Linked DNA regions of Rhizobium lentis. The protein of the gene in region 2 interacts with the protein of the main gene of each other region in a pairwise test. Links are inferred from orthologs where the notes say so. Each region holds a gene or a part of one and is shown on either strand. Other genes may lie near its edges.

Region 1 (3,054 bases), 350 kb from region 2 along the record:
TTTTCTTTGACGATCGTGGCCTTGCGGATAAAAGGGCATGGACGATGGCTAGGGATCTCCGCCTTTCATGATCAACCTGCGTGGCATAGCAGCCTGCCTGACGCTGCTGGTAGCGGCGGCGCAAGGCCATGCTGCCGGCGTGACGATCGGCGTCGTGGCTCCCCAGAACGGCCCGCTCGCCCTGCTCGGCGCCCAGATTGCCGCCGGCGCCGGTTTCGAAATCCGGCAGTCGGGAAACACCCTCGTCGCCATCAACGAGACTTGCGAGGACAATAGCGGCGCGGCGGTCGCCGACGCGCTTGTCAATGCCAAGGTCCAGATTGCCGTCGGCTTTCTCTGCAGTGAGACGCTGGAAGGCGCGCTGCCGAAGCTGAAGGATGCCGGCATTCCCGCGATCACTGTCTCGGTGCGCGCCCGCATCCTGATGGAGGATGCGCTGAAAAATGGCTGGCCGCTCTTCCGTTTGGCGCCCGCCGACGGCACTGAGGCGGCAAAGATCATCGAAGTGATCCTGAAAGATTGGGCCGCCGATCCGATCGCCCTGATCGAGGATGGCACCATTCATGGCCGCGAACTGACGGAAGCGGTGCGCAACGCCCTGGAGCAGAACGGCCTGAAGCCGGTTTTCAACGACACTTATCGTCCGGGGCAGGAGCAGCAGATCGCCCTCGTGCGTCGGCTGAAACGGGCCGGCGCCACCAGGGTCTTCGTTGGCGGCGATCGCAACGATATCGCGGTGATCGCCCGCGACGCCAGGACGGAGAACATTCCGCTGTCGATCCTCGGCGGCGACGCCCTGCGCGCCGCCAACCAGCCGCTGCCGCTTACGCCCGGCGTGCGCGCCGTCGCTTTGCCCGAATATGCCCTTCTGCCGGAGGGTGCAGCCGCGGCCGACGCACTGCGCGCCAAAGGCACCGAGCCTGAAGGTTATGTCCTGCCATCGCTGGCGGCGGCCCTGATTGCCGGTCAGGCGGGCGAAGCCGCCGCCGCGGCCGGCAAACCGCTGCCGGAGGCGCTTGTCGGCACGACGTTCCAGACGCCGGTCGGCCCCGTCACCTTCACGGGCGCGCACGAGCTTTCGCAAAACCCCTACCGCCTGCTCGAGTGGCGGGGCAATGGCTTTTTCCACCTGCCGCACCAACGCAATAAGCGGTGCCGCAAGCCTTGAATTCGGGCGCCGCGGTCCTGGCGCCTTCTACGGAGTGAGAACCTGATGACGCTGCCCATTCGCATTGCCCCTTCGATCCTCGCGGCGGATTTCGCCCGGCTCGGCGAGGAGGTGCGTAACGTCACGGCCGCCGGCGCCGACTGGATCCATCTCGATGTGATGGACGGGCATTTCGTGCCGAATATCTCCTTCGGCCCCGATGTCATCAAATCCTTGCGCGCCTATACAGAAGCCACCTTCGATTGCCATCTGATGATCTCGCCGGTCGACGATTATCTCGAGGCCTTCGCCAAGGCCGGCTGCGATCGCATCACCGTCCATGCCGAAGCCGGACCGCATCTGCACCGCTCGCTGCAGACCATCCGCAACCTCGGCAAGAAGGTCGGCGTGACCCTCAACCCGGCGACACCGCTCAGCGCGATCGAAAACGTGCTCGACGACGTCGACCTCATTCTGATCATGTCGGTCAATCCCGGCTTCGGCGGGCAGAAGTTCATCCCGGCCATGGCGGCGAAGATCGCGGCTGCAAAATCACTGATCGGTGACCGGCCGATCGAACTCGAGGTCGACGGCGGCGTCACGGTGGAGACGGCGCCTGATATCGCGCGCGCCGGCGGTAACGTGCTGGTCGCCGGCTCGGCAATTTTCAAGGGTGGCACGATCGATAGCTACCGCAAGACCGTCGCCGATCTGCGTCAGGCAGCCGAGGGGGCACGCACATGAAACAGAGGCTCATCATCGGCGGCATGTTTGCTGCCGCAGTTGCCGGCCTGCCGGGCATATCACTGGCCGGCGACATCGCCAGCATCCAGCCCATCGGCTTTTCCGCCGACGGAAAGGTCTTTGCCTTCCAGGAATTCGGCATCAAGGAGAGTGACAAAGCTCCCTATTCCGAGACCTACTTCATCGATACCGACAGCGGCCAGTATCTCGAGGGCACGCCTTTCCGCACCGAACTGACTGACAAGGATGCCAATCTTTCCAAGGCGCGTCGACAGAACCTGACGGCGGCGCGCAGCCAGATGGACAAATACGATCTCCTGACCAATCCCGGCCTCATTGCCGCCTTCAACCCGCCGACTGAACTCGGTTCTCCCACGAAGACGCTCCGCTACACCACGCTTGCGGCCGACGGTCCGCCGAAGGCCCCCTACACGCTTTCGCTCGGCGAACTGCCGGTGTCGACGCCAAAGGAGTGCACCGCAGTCGACAAGCGCGTCATCGGCTTCTCCCTGCAGGTGATCGAGAAGGAAGGCGCTCCAAACCGCCAGGCGGCGCGGCAGGCAACCGCTGTTCCGGCGGAACGGACGTGCTCCGTCGAATACAGGATCGGCGGCGCGGTGGTCTATCAGCCGGAAGCCGGAAACCAGGTTCACATCGCCCTCGTCCTTGCCTTCGATGCTGAGAGGAACGGACGCTGGATTGCCGTTCCGGTCCATCCCTGAGAATGGAGCGCTTTCGGGCGGCAAAGCCGCCCCACCCTGATCTGATTGCCGGCGCCCTCGCCTGGGGCGTACAGATGCTTGTCTCCGCCATGCTCGGCCTTTACCTCCGCAATGGGCTGGAGACGAGCCGCCTTGCCGAGGTCGCCGCACTCTATTTCCTCGGCGGCCTGCTCTCATGGCCATTCGCCTTGCCGGTCGCTCGCTTCCTCGCTTTCAACAGGCCGCCGGAAGCCCGGTTCGCGGCCTTCTTCGTGACGCTGACGCTCGCGACGATCCTGATAACCGCCTTTCTCTTTGCGATGGAATACCGGATCTTCTATTCGCGCTGGCACGCGCCCTTCGGCAGCCTCGCCTGGGCTTTCCAATTCGTCTTCACCAGCATCAGCGCCGTCTACCAGTTTCTGGTGATCGGTCTCCGCCTCTTCCTGCCGCTCGGCCTCG
Region 2 (3,272 bases):
CCTCGTCTACAAGAGTTCCTTCGACAAGGCGAACCGCACCTCGCTCTCGGCCGAACGCGGAATCGGCCTTGAAAAGGGCATGGAGATCTTCGCCGACCTGAAGAAGGAATTCGGCCTTCCTGTCCTGACCGACGTCCACACGGCTGAGCAGTGCGCCGAGGTGGCAAAAGTGGTCGATGTCCTGCAGATCCCTGCCTTCCTTTGCCGCCAGACCGACCTTCTCATCGCCGCCGCCAGGACCGGGCGCGTCGTCAATGTCAAGAAGGGACAGTTCCTGGCGCCCTGGGACATGAAGAACGTTTTGAAGAAGCTGAATGCCAGCGGCAATCCGAATGTACTGCTGTGCGAGCGCGGCGCCTCCTTCGGCTACAATACGCTGGTCTCCGACATGCGCTCGCTGCCGATCATGGCGGCGATGGGCGCGCCTGTCATCTTCGATGCCACCCATTCCGTCGCCCAGCCGGGCGGGCAGGGCGACTCCTCCGGTGGCCAGCGCGAATTTGTCGAGACGCTGGCGCGCGCGGCGGTGGCGACGGGAATTGCCGGCGTCTTCCTCGAAACCCATCAGGACCCCGACAACGCACCGTCCGATGGCCCGAACATGGTCTATCTCAAGGACATGCCGCGATTGCTTGAGAAATTGCTTGCCTTCGACGCAATCGCCAAGGCTTGACGTTCAACAGGCTGACATGATCGTGGTTTAGGCCACGATGGAGCGCCCGTTCCAAGGCTGGAAATTGCCGCATTGTAATTTGCACGCCTTCGATTATGACAGGCTTCGAACGACTTATCACCCACTGAGCAGGAAGAACCCATGACTGCAATCACCGATATCATCGCCCGCGAGATTCTCGATAGCCGTGGCAACCCCACCGTCGAAGTCGACGTCTATCTCGAAGACGGCAGCATGGGCCGCGCGGCCGTTCCCTCGGGCGCCTCGACCGGCGCGCATGAGGCGGTCGAACTGCGCGACGGCGGCAAGCGCTATCTCGGCAAGGGCGTCGAAAAGGCGGTCGAGGCCGCCAACACTGAAATCTTCGACGCGATCGGCGGTATCGATGCCGAAAACCAGATCCAGATCGACAACATCATGATCGAACTCGACGGCACGCCGAACAAGTCGCGCCTCGGCGCCAACGCCATTCTCGGCGTTTCGCTCGCCGTCGCCAAGGCTGCCGCCCAGGCCTCCGGCCTGCCGCTCTACCGTTATGTCGGCGGTGCTTCCGCGAGCCTCCTGCCGGTACCGATGATGAACATCATCAACGGCGGCGCTCATGCTGACAATCCGATAGATTTCCAGGAATTCATGATCCTGCCGGTTGGCGCTGATACGATCGCCGAAGCCGTGCGCATGGGTTCGGAAGTCTTCCACACGCTCCGCAAGGAACTTGCGGCCCAGGGCCATAACACCAATGTCGGCGACGAAGGTGGTTTTGCGCCGGGCCTGAAGAGCGCTTCGGAAGCCCTCGACTTTATCGTCAAATCGGTCGAGAAAGCCGGCTACAAGCCGGGCGAGGACATCTACCTCGGCCTCGACTGCGCCTCGACGGAATTCTTCAAGGACGGCAAATACGTTCTCGAAGGTGAAGGCCGCACGCTCGAATCGGGCGCCATGGCCGAATATCTGGCCGAACTCACCGCCAAGTATCCGATCATCTCGATCGAGGACGGCATGGCCGAAGACGACTGGGACGGCTGGAAGACGCTGACCGATCTGATCGGCAAGACGACCCAGCTGGTCGGCGATGATCTCTTCGTCACCAACTCCGCCCGTCTTCGCGACGGCATCCGCATGGGCGTTGCCAACTCGATCCTCGTCAAGGTCAACCAGATCGGCTCGCTGACGGAAACGCTCGACGCCGTGAACACGGCGCACAAGGCTGCCTACACGGCAGTCATGTCGCACCGCTCCGGTGAAACGGAAGATTCGACGATCGCCGATCTCGCGGTCGCCACTAACTGCGGCCAGATCAAGACCGGCTCGCTCTCGCGTTCCGACCGTCTTGCCAAGTACAATCAGCTGATCCGCATCGAAGAAGGCCTCGGCCCCCAGGCCCAGTATGCCGGCCGCTCGATCATCAAAGGCTGATCGGTCTGATCTTGAGTGAATTGACCCGCGCCTTGCCGGCGCGGGTTTTTTGTTGCTTCATTTTACGGTCAACGAACGGTTAATCTCTGCGCGCTAGATTGGACGAATTGGTAATGCGTTCAAGAGCATGCGTGTATGTGGACAAAGCATCATAAGAAGAGAAAGCTCGGCCGCTTCGTCATTCCGGCTATGACGGTCGCCTTCCTTTCCTATTTCGGTTATCATTGCATTCATGGCGATTACGGCCTGCGTGCGACGGAGACGTTCGAGCGTCAGCGTGTCGCGCGCGAGAAAGAGCTTGCGGTGTTGAAGGCGAAGCGCGAACATCTGGAAAGTCAGGTGGCGTTGCTCAGCGACGGCTCGCTTGACAAGGATATGTTGGACGAAAAGGCGCGGTATCAGCTGAATATGTCGCGCGCGGACGAGATCGTCGTTTTCAACCATTATTCCAATTAACTGGAATTCGGTTAATTGATATTTCTACTGTATTACCAATGACTTAGCGCTGAATACGAGCCATGCAATTATGGCATTGCTGTGGTCATATTTCTTCCCTATGGTACGCGCCACCGAGAAACGACAAACCCATAGGGAGGGTTGAATGGCGCCGCGAAAGACCGCGACCGTTTCCAGCCGCAAAACTGCAGCAAAACCAGCAGCCAAAGCATCGAACGGAGGCCCGGTAGCCGACTTCGATCGGGATGAGGAACTCAAGGCCTATCGCGAGATGCTGTTGATCCGCCGCTTCGAGGAGAAGGCCGGTCAGCTTTACGGCATGGGCTTCATCGGCGGCTTTTGCCACCTCTACATCGGTCAAGAAGCTGTCGTCGTCGGCATGCAGATGGCGCAGAAGGAAGGCGACCAGGTCATCACCGCCTATCGTGACCACGGCCACATGCTGGCAACCGGCATGGAAGCGCGCGGCGTCATGGCGGAACTGACCGGGCGTCGCAGCGGCTATTCCCACGGGAAGGGCGGCTCGATGCACATGTTCTCGAAGGAGAAGCATTTCTACGGCGGTCACGGCATCGTCGGCGCCCAGGTTTCGCTCGGGACTGGTCTTGCTTTTGCAAATCGCTACCGCGGCAACGGCAATGTCGCCGTCGCCTATTTCGGCGATGGTGCGGCCAACCAGGGCCAGGTCTATGAGAGCTTCAACATGGCGGCCCTCTGGAAGCTGCCG

What was found.
Region 1: the proteins of eno (region 2) and rpe interact in binary tests that used the Escherichia coli proteins (3 or more experiments, as listed by UniProt). The link is inferred for Rhizobium lentis from one-to-one orthologs.

Annotation. Positions count from the first base shown.
Region 1 is NZ_CP071454.1:4,263,400-4,266,453, forward strand. What follows is about bases 320-3,052. They hold rpe (ribulose-phosphate 3-epimerase), read left to right. Parts: upstream 320-1,213; coding sequence 1,214-1,891; downstream 1,892-3,052. Other genes in these bases: J0663_RS20870 (DUF2259 domain-containing protein), read left to right, coding at 1,888-2,613; J0663_RS20875 (hypothetical protein), read left to right, coding at 2,616-3,052. Also shown: more of J0663_RS20875, read left to right, coding at 3,053-3,054. UniProt on the Escherichia coli protein: Catalyzes the reversible epimerization of D-ribulose 5-phosphate to D-xylulose 5-phosphate.
Region 2 is NZ_CP071454.1:3,916,373-3,919,644, forward strand. The notes cover bases 1-2,951. They hold eno (phosphopyruvate hydratase), read left to right. Parts: upstream 1-814; coding sequence 815-2,089; downstream 2,090-2,951. Other genes in these bases: kdsA (3-deoxy-8-phosphooctulonate synthase), read left to right, coding at 1-673; J0663_RS19060 (FtsB family cell division protein), read left to right, coding at 2,225-2,545; pdhA (pyruvate dehydrogenase (acetyl-transferring) E1 component subunit alpha), read left to right, coding at 2,691-2,951. Outside these bases: more of pdhA, read left to right, coding at 2,952-3,272. UniProt on the Escherichia coli protein: Catalyzes the reversible conversion of 2-phosphoglycerate (2-PG) into phosphoenolpyruvate (PEP). It is essential for the degradation of carbohydrates via glycolysis.